DNA from 3 places in the Pseudomonas sp. KH_050 genome. Region 3 is predicted to be linked to each of the others. Evidence: riboswitches for the same ligand, from Rfam matches in the RefSeq annotation. Region 3 holds a riboswitch; each other region holds the start of a gene.
The links. Region 3 has a riboswitch for cobalamin ahead of cobW (cobalamin biosynthesis protein CobW). Riboswitches for the same ligand answer to the same signal wherever they lie in the genome.
Positions count from the first base shown of each region.

Region 1: another riboswitch for cobalamin. It lies ahead of AC3IUA_RS18175 (ABC transporter substrate-binding protein); the one in region 3 lies ahead of cobW (cobalamin biosynthesis protein CobW).
Region 2: another riboswitch for cobalamin. It lies ahead of cobO (cob(I)yrinic acid a,c-diamide adenosyltransferase); the one in region 3 lies ahead of cobW (cobalamin biosynthesis protein CobW).

Region 1 covers NZ_CM174478.1:4,005,178-4,009,961, forward strand. The annotation lists gene AC3IUA_RS18165 (GlxA family transcriptional regulator) at 1-213, shown strand, start outside; gene AC3IUA_RS18170 (acetyltransferase domain-containing protein) at 694-1,872, shown strand; cobalamin riboswitch at 1,906-2,100, shown strand; gene AC3IUA_RS18175 (ABC transporter substrate-binding protein) at 2,245-3,255, shown strand; gene AC3IUA_RS18180 (FecCD family ABC transporter permease) at 3,252-4,268, shown strand; gene AC3IUA_RS18185 (ABC transporter ATP-binding protein) at 4,265-4,784, shown strand, end outside.
Region 2 covers NZ_CM174478.1:1,631,876-1,636,659, forward strand. The annotation lists gene AC3IUA_RS07505 (C40 family peptidase) at 1-510, shown strand, start outside; gene AC3IUA_RS07510 (class I SAM-dependent methyltransferase) at 534-1,196, shown strand; gene AC3IUA_RS07515 (hypothetical protein) at 1,499-2,083, opposite strand; cobalamin riboswitch at 2,239-2,474, shown strand; gene cobO (cob(I)yrinic acid a,c-diamide adenosyltransferase) at 2,556-3,167, shown strand; gene AC3IUA_RS07525 (cobyrinic acid a,c-diamide synthase CobB) at 3,178-4,494, shown strand; gene bluB (5,6-dimethylbenzimidazole synthase) at 4,491-4,784, shown strand, end outside.
Region 3 covers NZ_CM174478.1:2,658,993-2,663,776, reverse strand. The annotation lists gene cobN (cobaltochelatase subunit CobN) at 1-1,534, opposite strand, end outside; gene cobW (cobalamin biosynthesis protein CobW) at 1,538-2,605, opposite strand; cobalamin riboswitch at 2,702-2,913, opposite strand; cobalamin riboswitch at 3,018-3,244, shown strand; gene AC3IUA_RS12250 (CbtB domain-containing protein) at 3,344-3,538, shown strand; gene AC3IUA_RS12245 (CbtA family protein) at 3,550-4,242, shown strand; gene AC3IUA_RS12240 (cobalamin biosynthesis protein) at 4,248-4,661, shown strand; gene cobM (precorrin-4 C(11)-methyltransferase) at 4,742-4,784, shown strand, end outside.

The DNA.
Region 1 (4,784 bases), 1.3 Mb from region 3:
GCTATCGAGCGCCTTCGCATCGAGGCAGCAAGGCCGCTGGTTGAGGACGGGCATCAAACTTTCGAGGGGATCGCCAGGGGCTTCGGATTCGGCGATGCCGATCACATGCTGCGCTGCTTCGTGCGAGTCATTGGGCGGACGCCACAAGATCTGCGCCGCAGCGCTCGCCAGGCCCAAGAAGATGGCCGGACTGGGAGAAAGGCAGACAAATAGTCCGCGATTGCGAAGGCTCGGGGGCTTGATGGTGCGGAGGCTAGCCCACAATTTGATGCGCAAGAGGAAGCACCGATACCGCCAAGAGCCGCTGATGGCCTGCCGGTCGTCTCTTCGGCGTACGTTGGCCCAGCTGGATACAAACGATGGTCACTGAAAATGAAACGGGTGGTCACATGTAACGCAATTACGCACCAGCTACTGGAGCTGTTTGCTCTGGACAATGACAACAGATGACGGCGCTTTTCCTCGATGTGAAGCGTCGTCCATTTCTCAGCGCGAACAGGCATCAAAACAACAACAGCTGACGACAAGTCATCTGCCCCACTCTGTCTCATCCGCCGACATGCCGAACGCCATGCCTGTTTCTTGTGCTTCGGCCCACACGGAACCAATAGATATGTTATAAGATAACCATATCTATCTGCATCTGTCGGTTGTAACCTCCAGAGCTGAACATTCCTTGCTTGCGATCCCTCAATGACCAACGCTACCCATGCCTTCGCCTGCGCCACAACGACCTCTCACCAACGCCTACTGTCCATCGATGCCCTCAGGGGCTTGGTGATTGTCTTCATGCTTCTGGATCACGTCCGCGAGACGTTCTTTCTGCACCGGCAAGTGGCCGATCCGATGAGCATCGACACCACCGAACCTGCGCTGTTTATCAGCCGAACCCTCGCCCACCTGTGCGCCCCGGTGTTCGTGCTGCTCACCGGACTGTCCGCTTACCTGTATGGCGAAAAGCACCAGGGCAAGCGCGAGGTCTCGACGTTCCTGTTCAAGCGCGGTCTGTTCCTGGTGGTGCTGGAATTCACCCTGGTCAACTTCGCCTGGACCTTCCAGTTCCCGCCCAGCGTGATTTACCTGCAGGTGATCTGGGCCATTGGCGTGAGCATGATCGCCCTCGCCTTACTGGTTTGGCTGCCACGGTCGATGCTGTTGGTGCTGGGCGTGGTGATCGTTGCCGGGCATAACCTGCTCGACACGCTGCACTTCCCGGCAGGTTCGGCGATGCACGTGCCATGGGCCATTCTGCATGATCGCGGCTGGATCGAGTTCGCCGGCAACCTGCGTCTGCGCACCTCCTATCCAGTGCTGCCGTGGATCGGTGTGATTTCCCTGGGCTATTGCATCGGCCCTTGGTTCGCTCGTTCTGCATCCGCCGCCGTGCGTCAGCGCTATCTGCTACTGGCGGGTGCCGGCGCGTTGATCGGCTTCGTTACGCTGCGCCTGGTCAATGGTTATGGGGAAGCGCATTGGATGACGTATGACAGCACCGCACAAACCCTGATGAGTTTCTTCAATATCACCAAGTACCCGCCTTCGCTGCTCTTCCTCGCATTGACCCTGGGCCTGGGCCTGTTGCTGCTGCTCGGCTTCGAACGCGCCCGGCAACGCAAATGGATCAGCAGGCTGGCGGTATTGGGGGCGGCGCCAATGTTCTTCTACCTCCTGCACCTGTACCTACTGAAAGTGCTGTATCTGGTGGGCGCGGCACTGTTCGGTTTAAACCAGGGCAGCTACTTCGGCTTCGATGGCATAGGGGCGGTGTGGCTGACTGCGGTGCTGCTGGCCTGCGCGCTTTACTCGCCGGTGCGCTGGTTCGCAGCGCTGAAAGCCCGTCGTCGCGATATCGCCTGGCTCAAATACTTCTGAAGCGCCCGCAGGCTCCCCCTGGGCGGCAGGATCGACTACCATGCCGCCGCCGGTTTCCACATGGGATTAATAGGGAATCCGTGATGCTGACACAGCATCAAACGGAACTGCCCCCGCAACTGTAGGTGCTGAGCCTGCTCCTGAACTGCCACTGGGATCACTCCCGGGAAGGCTGGAGCCAGGCGCCGACGCATCAGTCAGGAGACCTGCCGGCCAAGCAAATCACTAACCGGCGGGGTGTCCGGGAAGTACATCCTTGCCGCGTGCGTCACTCAGATGACCGGCCTTGCACTGCTGTTGCGGCAGCGTTCGCTGATGTGTTTCCAGACTGTGCACCTCTGCTCCGTGTACGTTTCAAATGGAGATTGCGTCATGCTGCCCCGCTTTGCCACCCTCATCACCGGCTTGAGTCTTTGCGCCCTCGCCGATGCGGCCCCGACCCACTATCCCCTGGCGGTAGAGAACTGCGGCAGCGTGCTGACCTTCCAGCACGCACCAGGCCGTGCCGTGACCATCGGCCAGGCCGGCACCGAAATGCTCTATGCCCTGGGGCTGGGCGACAAAATGGTCGGCACCTCGTTGTGGTTCAACGATGTCCTGGCAAAGTACCAGGCTCAGAACGACACGATCGAACGCCTGGCCGATAACGATCCGAGTTTCGAGGCGGTGATCGGTAAACGTCCGGAGCTGGTGGCGGTGGAACTGGAATGGATGGTTGGCCCGCAAGGCGTGGTGGGTACTCGCGAGCAGTTTCACGAGCTGAAGATCCCGACTTACCTGATGCCCTCCGACTGCGAAGCCAAGGACAACCTGGTCGGCGCCGATGGCACACGCCTGGAGCCGTTCCGCATCGACAGCCTCTACAAGAGCATCAGCCAATTGGCCGAGATCTTCGATGTCCAGGACAGTGGCCAGCGGCTGAACGCAGAACTCAAGGCAAGCCTGGCGAAGTCCAGTGCCACCCTGCGGGACAAGGATCTGAAGCACACCAGCGCGCTGTTCTGGTTCTCCAGTGCCGAGCTGGATATCGACCCTTATGTCGCCGGTCGCAAGGGCGTCCCCGATTTCATGCTCGACACCCTGGGCGTGCGCAACGTGGTGGAGTCCGATGAGGAATGGCCGACCCTAGGCTGGGAAACCATCGCCAAGGCCAACCCGACCTTCCTGGTCATCGCGCGCATGGATCGCCGTCGCTTCCCGGCTGACGATTACCAGAAGAAGCTGGAGTTTCTGCGAAACGACCCGGTGACGCGGAACATGGACGCAGTCAAAAACAATCGCATCGTCATCCTCGACGCGCTTGCCATGCAGGCCAGCCTGCGGATGTTCGACGGCCTTGAGACGCTGGCGACGGCCATCAATGGCTACGATCTGCCGAAATGACGGGGAGTCTGATTCGCACGCTGCTGGCATTCCTGACGCTGTTGCTTGCCGTGGTCGCAGGCGTGGCCATCGGAGAAACACCGATCGAGCCAGGCGTGGTGCTGCAAGTGCTTGCCAACAAACTATGGGCCGCCGGCCATGTGCTCGACCCGATCGACGAAGGCATCGTATGGAATTATCGCCTGACCCGTGCGCTGGTCGCGGCGGCCTGCGGCGCGGGCCTGGCCACCTGCGGGGTGATCCTGCAGTCGCTGCTGCGCAACCCATTGGCCGATCCTTATCTGCTCGGTATTAGCGCAGGAGCGTCGACGGGCGCGGTACTGGTGGCATTGCTGGGCGTGGGGGCCGGTGCGATTTCGCTGTCGGCCGGAGCCTTTGCCGGGGCCATTGCAGCCTTCGCCCTGGTGATCCTGCTGGCCCGTGCCAGCGGGTCATCCCGCGGCACCGGGCAGATCATCCTGGCGGGGATCGCCGGTTCGCAGCTGTTCAATGCGCTCACGGCCTTTCTGATCACCCGGTCGGCCAGTTCCGAACAGGCTCGCGGGATCATGTTCTGGCTGCTGGGCAACCTCAGCGGTGTGCGCTGGCCATCGGTGTGGCTGGCCGTCCCGATCGCATTGGCCGGTCTTGCGGTTTGCCTGTGGCACCGGCGGGCGCTGGATGCCTTCACCTTTGGCGCCGACTCTGCGGCCTCGCTCGGCATCCCGGTACGCAGGGTGCAGTTTTTGCTGATCAGCTGCGCGGCGCTGGTGACGGCGGTGATGGTCTCGATTGTCGGTTCCATCGGTTTCGTCGGGCTGGTCATTCCCCATGCCGCACGGCTGCTGCTGGGCACCCGGCATGCTCACCTGCTGCCAGCCAGCGCGCTGGGCGGGGCACTGTTTCTGATCGCCGCCGACGTTCTTTCCCGCACGCTGATCAAAGGCCAGGTGATCCCTGTCGGGGTGATCACCGCACTGGTCGGCGCCCCGGTATTCGCGCTGATCCTGATAGGCCGGAGGAACACCCGATGAGCGCCGCCACGCCCTTGACCGGCGACTGCGTATTGAGCTGCTCAGGCCTTGGTTTCAATGTCCGCGACATTGAACTGCTGCACGACATCAACCTGGATATTCGTCGCGGCGAGACCCTTGGCATCGTCGGGCCAAATGGCTCGGGAAAATCCACGCTGCTCAAACTGCTCGCCGGTTTGCGCGTGCCCACTCGAGGTGAAGCCCGCCTGGACGGACAACGCCTCAAGGATCTTCCTCGCCGGACGATCGCGCAAAGGCTCGCGGTCGTCGAACAACAGGCCGACACCGACGATGCGATCAGTGTGTTCGATGCCGTCGCCTTGGGCCGAACGCCTTGGCTGTCGGCGTTGAGCCCGTGGTCGAGCCAGGACGATGAGATCGTCCGGCAGGCCTTGTCTGACGTCGATGCGGCGCACCTGGGCAACCGCACCTGGCGCAGCCTCTCGGGTGGCGAACGTCAGCGCGTGCACATTGCCCGAGCCTTGGCCCAGCGCCCGCAGATCCTGTTGCTGGATG
Region 2 (4,784 bases), 1.0 Mb from region 3:
GCGCTTCTCGTTTTCGCGGCACTGCTCAGTGCTTGCGCCAGCCGTACTCCGCCACCCGCGCCGGTGGTTCGGTCACCTGTGTTCGCACCCTCCCAGGCATTCTCGCCAGTGGCTGAAGATGTGCTGTTCCAAGCCTTGGGCCTGGTCGGCACACCTTATCGCTGGGGCGGCAATACGCCGGATTCGGGTTTCGATTGCAGTGGTCTGATCGGTTACGTTTATCGTGATGCTGGAATCACTCTGCCGCGTACGACTCGCGAAATGATCGGCATGCGTGCGCAGAATGTCGAGCAGAATGCACTGCAGACTGGCGACCTGATATTTTTCGCCACCAATGGCGGCTCGCAAGTCAGTCATGCCGGGATCTATGTCGGCGAAGGCCGATTTGTTCATGCGCCTGCCACCGGCGGAACAGTGAAACTCGATACCCTGTCCAAAGCCTATTGGCAGAAAGCCTATCTCAGCGCCAAGCGGGTGTTGCAGCCGGAGCGTCTGGCGCGTAACCCTTAGGTTGCACCTTTGCAGAGGTTGTCATGACCGCTCGCACCCTCAATCTCGACGACTCCCTCTACAGCTACCTGCTGGATGTTTCCCTGCGTGAAACGCCGCTGTTGCGCCGTTTGCGTGAGGAAACCCAGGCGCTGCCCATGGCCCGCTGGCAAGTGGCGCCCGAGCAGGGTCAGTTCCTCGCGTTGTTGGTCAAGCTGACCGGCGCCAGACGCTTGCTGGAAGTCGGTACCTTCACCGGTTACAGCGCCTTGTGCATGGCCGCCGCTTTGCCGGATGACGGCAGTCTGATCTGTTGCGATATCCCTGGCGATTACAACGCCACCGCTTGCCGTTACTGGCAGGAGGCGGGCATGGCGCAGCGGATTGACTTGCGCCTGGCACCGGCGCTGGAAACCCTGGCGCAGATCGAGCAGCAAGGGCAGGGCGGTAGTTTCGACCTGATCTTTATCGATGCTGACAAGGCCAACTATCCGGCCTATCTGGAAAGCGCCTTGCGTCTGCTGCGAAGTGGCGGGCTGGCGATTTTTGATAACACGCTGTGGAGCGGGCGGGTGCTTGAGGTCAATCCCGAGAGCGAAGACACCCTCGCCATCCAGGCACTGAACCGCGCATTGAAGGAAGACCCGCGGGTCGATCTGTCGCTGCTGCCGCTGGGCGATGGTTTGACGCTGTGTCGCAAGCGGTAATTTTTGAAGCGACATCGTACCTGTGGCGAGGGAGCGTGCTCCCGCCGGCCGGTCCGCGTTTGGGCGCAACAGTCGTAACATCTGCGGATGCGTTCTACCTGAAAAACTGCGATTGTAGATTTTAGGGCCGCTTCGCGACCCAGCGGGAGCAAGCTCCCTCGCCACAATTTGTCCTCCTGCCAACTTCGGCTATTTAGCCGGCGCCCGCCAAACCTTGGTCCCCACATCATCCGCCACAAGCAAGCCGCCCCAATGCACTGATGTATTCATAGAGACGCGTGGCTATTGGTTGGTTCAACCTGTCAGCTGCGAGCTTCTTTGAACAACACGGCGATGCCGGGATGATAGTGGCCTGCTTCATTGCGCAACTTGCGGTAGGCGTAGGGGAAATACCAGGCGACTGCGCAGGCGGGTTGTTTTTGCAGGTCGTCGAGCATGTCCTGGAGTTCTTCCGGGGTCGCACTCTGTTGGGCCTTTTGTGGCGCGACGAACAGGCAGCCGAGCTTCAGGTCGCTGGCATAGCTGATCTTGCGCGCATCGCCCACGACCTCGGCCAGCGCTTGAGCGAGATTGAGGTTATTGACCCGTGGCCAGCGCTGAGTCGCCTGGAGATAGGCCCGTTCGTCCTTGCTGGCGATGTAGAGGTCGGCGCGCCCGTTGCGGTCGCCGTCTTCCTGCTGTTTTTTTGTCGTGGTCTGTTCCAGTGTGACCATTTGCGCCATCCAGGCGGCCGCCGAGAGCAATCCAATGTTGGCTCGCTCGTCGAACCAGTAGGGGGCTTCGTTATCGCCGCGCACCTGGTTGTAGCGATCGATACAGTCAAACCAGCGCTCAAGCATCGGCCGCAAAAATTCCAGCTTCGGATTGCTGATGGTCATGCCTTGCATGTTACTTACCCTTGTTCTTGTAATATTAATGTTGTGGCTGTTTGATATCACTGCTTTCAGTGTGGCACAAGATTGACGTCAATTTAATGATCGACGGCAGCTAATCGTGGTTTCGCGTCCCGGGTTTAATTGACGCTCCACCCCCAACCCTCTAACCTTCGCGACTTGTTTCAGGTGCTCTGTGACCCCGGTCGACAGAGTGAAACAGGGAAGCCGGTGGGCGCGCGTTCTTTTACAGAGCGGGCAACGATCCCGGCGCTGCCCCCGCAACGGTAAATGAGTCAAGACTGTGCTTGGTGCCACTGTGTCGCGAGTCGACCCGGGAAGGCGCGCAGTCCGGGATATACACCCACTCATGAGCCCGGAGACCGGCCTGATCCATCCAACGGCATCACGGTGGGCGATGCCAGGCTTAATGCCGTCTATTTCTATTCCTGCCCCCCGTTATCCAGCCCCAACGGAGAGCTGCCCCATGACTGATTCCCCCGATCGTGACGAACGCCATCTGGCGCGCATGCTGCGTAAAAAAGCGGTAATCGACGAACGCATCGCCAACTCACCCAACGAGTGCGGATTGCTGCTGGTCCTGACCGGCAACGGCAAAGGCAAGAGCAGTTCTGCCTTCGGCATGCTCGCCAGGGCCATGGGCCACGGCATGCAATGCGGCGTGGTGCAGTTCATCAAGGGTCGCAACAGCACAGGTGAAGAGCTGTTCTTTCGACGTTTCCCCGAGCAGGTACGCTTTCACGTCATGGGCGAAGGCTTCACCTGGGAAACCCAGGACCGCCAGCGTGACATCGCGGCGGCCGAAGCGGCCTGGGCCGTCTCCCGTGAATTGTTGCGTGACCCGGCCATTGGCCTGGTGGTGCTCGATGAGCTGAACATTGCCCTCAAGCATGGTTATCTGGACCTGGACCAGGTACTCAGCGACTTGCAGGCTCGCCCGCCGATGCAGCATGTGCTGGTCACCGGTCGCGGCGCCAAGCCCGAAATGATTGACCTGGCCGACACCGTCACCGAAATGGGCGTGCTCAAACACGCGTTCCAGGCCGGCATCAAAGCGCAAAAAGGCATCGAGCTGTGAGTATCCAGGTATGAGAGATGTACGTCGTTGCCCGGCGGTATTGATCGCCGCACCGGCTTCCGGTCAGGGCAAGACCACCGTCACCGCCGCGCTGGCTCGCTTGCATCGCAATCAGGGACGCAAGGTTCGGGTGTTCAAGTGCGGTCCGGATTTTCTCGACCCGATGATTCTCGAACGCGCCAGTGGTGCGCCGGTGTATCAACTGGACATGTGGATGGTCGGCGAACAGGAAAGCCGCCGACTGCTGTGGGAAGCGGCGGGCGAAGCAGACCTGATCCTGATCGAGGGGGTCATGGGCCTGTTCGACGGCACGCCGTCAAGCGCCGACCTGGCGCGGCACTTCGGCGTGCCAGTGCTGGCGGTGATCGACGGCACAGCCATGGCCCAGACGTTCGGTGCCCTGGCCCTGGGCCTGGCGCGTTATCAGCCGGATCTGCCGTTTGCCGGAGTGCTGGCCAACCGTGTCGGCACCTTGCGCCACGCGCAGTTACTCGAAGGCAGCCTGACCGAAGGCCTGCGCTGGTATGGCGCATTGTCCCGGGAGACCGGGATCGAACTGCCGAGCCGGCACCTGGGCCTGGTGCAGGCCAGCGAATTGAATGACCTGGACCTGCGCCTCGACGCGGCGGCCGAAGCCTTGGCCAGCAGTTGCGAAGTGGCGCTGCCGCCAGCGGTCGGGTTCGCCGCGCCTGAGGTGGTTGTCGCCGAGCCGTTGCTGGCCGGTGTACGGATTGCCGTGGCCCGCGATGAAGCCTTTGCCTTTACCTATGGCGCAAGCCTCGACCTGCTGCGGGCGATGGGCGCCGAGTTGTTGTTCTTCTCGCCGATCCATGACCGCGAACTGCCCGAGGCTGACAGCGTGTACCTGCCGGGCGGCTATCCGGAGCTGCATCATGTCGCGCTGGCGGGAAACGCCACGATGCTGGCCGCGATCCGTGCCCACCATGCGGCCGGCAAGCCGTTGCTGGCCGAGTGTGGCGGCATGTTGTATCTGCTCGATTCGCTGACCGATGTCGAGGGCCAGCGTGCCCAACTGGCGGGATTGCTGGCGGGCGACGCGGTGATGCAAAAGCGTCTGGCGGCGCTGGCCTTGCAGGCGGTTGATCTGCCGGAAGGTTCGTTGCGCGGCCACACCTATCACCACTCGCTGACCAGCACGGCGCTTGAGCCGATTGCCCGTGGCCTGAGTCCCAACGGTGGGCGGGGGGCGGAAGCGGTGTATCGCGAGGGGCGGATGACCGCCTCTTATGTGCACTTCTATTTTCCTTCCAATCCCTCGGCGGTGGCCGCGCTTTTTGCGCCAGATGTCGAGACCGTCAGGCCATGACTGACAACGCATTTTCTGCGGACGAACGCGCGGCGGTCTACCGAGTCATCGGCGAACGCCGCGACATGCGTCATTTCAGCGGCGGCACGGTAGAACCTGAACTGCTCAGACGCCTGCTCGAAGCCGCCCATCAAGCCCCCAGCGTTGGCCTGATGCAGCCGTGGCGGTTTATCCGCATATCTGATCGCCCGCTACGCGACAAGATCCGGCAACTGGTTGAAGAAGAACGGGTGCGCACCGCCGAGGCGCTGGGCGAGCGTTCCGACGAGTTCATGACGTTGAAAGTCGAA
Region 3 (4,784 bases):
AACCCCGTGCCGGCTGGATACCGACAAAGGTCAGGCCAAAGCGCAGGCCGGCGATCATCATCCGCCCGCCGCGGAACATCGGGTCGCTTTCAGGGGAGCCCCAACGCTGCAGCACCGCGTTGCGATTGGCTTCGGGCAAGGCGTTGAACATCGAGAAATAGTCGTCCAGCGCCAGGCTTTGCTGGCACGGTCGCTGGTCGATAGTCTCCAGATCGTTGCTGACGCCACCGAGCAATTGCTCAATCAGCGCCGTGCCGCTGTCCGGCAGATCCGCCGGCAACGGGTAGCCTTCGGCATGCAGTGCCCGCAGGATATTCAGTGCGGCAGCCGGGGTGTCGAGCCCGACACCATTGCCGATCCGACCATCGCGGGTCGGGTAGTTGGCGAGGATCAATGCGATACGTTTCTCGCCATTGGGCACCCGCGCCAGCTCGATCCAGCGCCGCGCCAGCTCGGCGACGAAATCCATACGTTCCGGCTGCGCCCGGTAGCAGACCACATCCGACTGACTGCGCTCACTGCGCCAGGCCAGGTCCTTGAAGCTGATGGGCCGACTGATGATCCGCCCGTCGAGTTCCGGCAAGGCGATATGCATCGCCAGATCTCGCGGCCCAAGGCCCTGCTCGCTGGCGCGCCAACCAGGTTCGTTGTCCTGGGCGCAGATCGCCTGGATCACCGGAATATTGCGCCGGAACGGTCGCAGGTGCGGTGCCTCAGGGCTGGACTGGGCAAAACCGGTAGTGTTCAGAATCACCGAGGCTGAGACTTCATCCAGCAAGTCCTCGACGACCGTCAGGCAGCCGGGTTCTTTCAGACTGGCCAGGGCAATCGGCAACGGGTTAAGCCCTGCCGCCTGCAAACGCTGGCAAAAGACATCGATGAACGCGGTGTTCGCCGCTTGCAGGTGCGAGCGATAGAACAACACCGCCGCCACCGGCCGATCGGCGTGCCAATCAGCCTGCCAGTCGCTGAGTACGGCGGGGCTTTTGTACGGATGGTATATCGCCGTGCGCGGCAGGATTTGTGGTTCAGCCCATGGGTACTCGCGACCCAGCCAGCGACTGGCGAGGCAGCGATACAGGTCCAGCGCATTGCCCATGCCGCCCTGGCGCAAGTAGTGCCACAGTCGATCACGATCTTCGACGGCCACCGTGCTCAGGTCGCTCAACTCAGGGTCGGGGCGATCATCGCCCGGCACCAGAATCAGCTGTACGCCCTGCCCGGCCAGTTGCACCAGCCGCTCCACGCCGTATCGCCAATAGCCGATCCCGCCATGCAGCGAGATCAGGATAATTTTCGCGTGGCGCAGTACTTCATCGACATACACGTCGACCGAGGCGTGGTTCTGCACCTGCATCGGGTTGGCCAGGCGCAGGCTCGGATAGTCCTCCGGCAACTGCTGCGCAGCTTCGGCGAGCAGCGCCAGGCTGGAATCGCCGCTGCACAGGATCACCAGCTCGGCGGGGGTTTGGCCAAGGTCGGCAATGTTGTCATCCGAGACGAAACCGCCGGGTTGGGTCCTGAGCAGATGCATGGATCAGACGCTGAGCGCGGCGCGCAATTGCGCTTCGATCAACGCCGCGTCCAGCTGCTGGCCAATCAGCACCAGCTGGGTCGCACGCGATTCTTCGGCGCGCCAGGCGCGGTCAAAGTGTTTGTCGAAACGGGTACCCACGCCCTGGATCAGCAAGCGCATCGGCTTGTTCGGCACCGCGGCGAAACCTTTGACCCGCAGGATCCCGTGCTCGACCACCAGTTGCGTCAGGGCGTCCAGCAGCAGGCTTTCGTCGGCTTGCGGCAGTTCGATGGAGATGGAATCGAAGGCGTCATGGTCGTGATCAGCGTGGTCATCACCCTCGTGGTGATGGTCATGGTGGCTGTGACGACTGTCGATGTGTTCTTCAGAACCGGCCCCCAGGCCGATCAACACGTCCAGTGGCACACGACCGCTGCTGGCTTCGATGACTTTTACCGCCGGCGGCAGTTCTTCGGCGACTTCCAGGCGCACACGGGCCAGGTCTTCAGGGCTGATCAAGTCAGCCTTGTTGAGGATCACCAGGTCGGCGCTGGCCAGTTGGTCAGCAAACAGCTCGTGCAGTGGCGACTCGTGGTCCAGGTTCGGATCGAGCTTGCGCTGGGCATCGACTTGATCCGGGAACGCGGCGAAGGTGCCGGCGGCCACGGCCGGGCTGTCGACCACGGTAATCACCGCATCGACGGTGCAGGCGCTGCGGATTTCCGGCCACTGGAAGGCCTGCACCAGTGGTTTGGGCAGGGCCAGGCCGGAAGTTTCAATGAGGATGTGGTCCAGGTCCGCGCGGCGGGCAACCAGCTCGCGCATCACCGGGAAGAACTCTTCCTGGACCGTGCAGCACAGGCAACCGTTGGCCAGTTCATAGACCCGGCCGCTGGCTTCTTCTTCGGTGCAACCGATGGAACATTGCTTGAGGATCTCGCCGTCGATGCCCAGCTCGCCGAATTCATTGACGATGACCGCGATGCGCCGACCCTGAGCATTATCGAGCATGTGCCGCAGCAAGGTGGTTTTACCCGAGCCGAGGAAGCCGGTAACGATGGTGACGGGAAGTTTGGCCAGTGTTTTCATCGGATGCCCTTTGGCAAGGTGGCGGGCATACGGGACGACTTGACCGCGCGCGCAAGCGCAGAAGATTTCGCCACCGGATCACCCCGCCCGGTTGTAGTGAGAATCGGGTACGAGGCAGGTCTCCTGGCTGACGGTGTGCCAGTCGTTCGACTGGCGAGTTCTGCGCCTTCCCGCGCCTACAGACAGCTGGCGCAGTGGCGTGGCAGAAAACCTCACCGTTCACAGTTGCGGGGGCAGCCGCGGCATTGACCGCGTTCCCTTCTTAGCTTCGGCTCGAATGCCGAAGAACCTCGAAAGCGCAAGGCTACGCATCGCATCGGGGCGGGTCAATGTTCATCGGTGATTGGGATCCCCTGCACAATCTTCAAGTGAGAACCCTTGCCAATTGACGCCCATCCCCCGCCCATGCTCTCCTACACGCCTTGTTACGGGTGCCCTTCACAGGGTGAAACGGGAAACCGGTGAGTCATGTGCTTTACTCAAGCCTTGATCAGTCCGGTGCTGCCCCCGCAACGGTAAGCGAGCGAAGAATCAGATCCACTGTGCCAGCAGTTCGGCATGGGAAGGTGATTCTTGCAGGTTCGGGCGCCAGCCCTGCCCCTCGCGAGTCCGGAGACCGGCCCGCAATACATAGATCAAAAACCCGCGGTGGGCGGGCGCTGTTCGGACCTCTGCGTGCCTGTCTCGCGGGGTTTTCACGCGCTCGATTCACCCGCTGACACACCAGAGGGAAGCGCCATGTCGATTATCAGCAGCACTCGCCACGCAGGCACCGCCAGCACCACATCCACCCTGAGCCAACGCTTGGTTGCCGCTATCGGTGCATCGATTTTCGGCGCGTGCCTGGTGTACTTCGCCGGTTTCTCGCACATTGAAGCCGTGCACAATGCCGCCCACGATACCCGTCACAGCTCCGCCTTTCCGTGCCATTGAGACCTGCCGACATGATCAAGCGTATTGCGCAAACCGCAGGTTTCACCGGGCTGCTCGCGGCCCTGTTGCTGACCCTGCTGCAAAGTTTCTGGGTTGCGCCGCTGATTCTCCAGGCGGAAACCTACGAAAATGCCCCAGCGGCCGAAGTACATGAACATACTGAAGGCGCTGTTGCCGCTCATACCCACGACGCCGAAGCCTGGGCGCCGGAAGACGGCTGGCAGCGCGTGCTGTCGACCACCGGTGGCAATCTGGTGGTAGCCGTCGGTTTCGCCCTGATGCTCGCCGGCCTCTATACCTTGCGCAGCCCGAGCCGTACCTCTCAGGGCTTGCTCTGGGGCCTGGCCGGTTACGCGACCTTCTGCCTGGCGCCGACCCTGGGCCTGCCGCCCGAGCTGCCTGGCACTGCCGCAGCCGACCTGGCGCAACGGCAGATCTGGTGGATCGGGACCGCGGCGTCCACCGCCGTCGGCATCGCGCTGATCGTGTTCGGCAAGCATTGGGCGCTGAAGGTTCTCGGCGTGGCAACTCTGGCGGTACCACACATCATTGGCGCACCACAGCCGCAGGTGCATTCGATGCTCGCACCCGAAGCGCTCGAAGCCCAATTCAAAATCGCCTCGCAACTGACCAACGCGGCGTTCTGGCTGGCCCTGGGCCTGATCAGCGCCTGGTTGTTTCGGCGCAACAGCGCAGGTCAGTAACGCTCATGACCGAGACCAGCACAGCACCGACCCTGGTGGTCGGACTGGGCTGCCAGCGTGGCTGCCCTGCCAGCACGCTGCGGGCGCTGCTCGACCAGGCGTTGCAGGCCCATCACATCGAGCTTCGAACGATCCGGGCCCTGGCCAGTATCGATCTGAAACGCGATGAGCCGGGCCTGCTCGAACTGGCGGAACAACTGGCGCTGCCGCTGACGCTGTTCAACAGCACGCAGCTCGCCATTCATGAGCCAGACCTCAGCCATCACTCGCAGATCGCCTTTGAGCGCACCGGCTGCTATGGCGTGGCCGAAAGCGCGGCCCTGGCACTGGTCGAACAACTGGCGCAAACCCCGGCCAGGCTGCTGATCCTGCGACAAAAATATGGCCAGGCGACCCTTGCATTAGCCTCTTCGGCTTAAAATCCCGATAATCCCCGCCCTTGATCATGAGCAATCTTCATCTGAAGCATTGCCGACACGACTTTGCACAGGAGACCGGCATGACCGTCTACTTTATCGGCGCAGGTCCCGGCGACCCGGAAC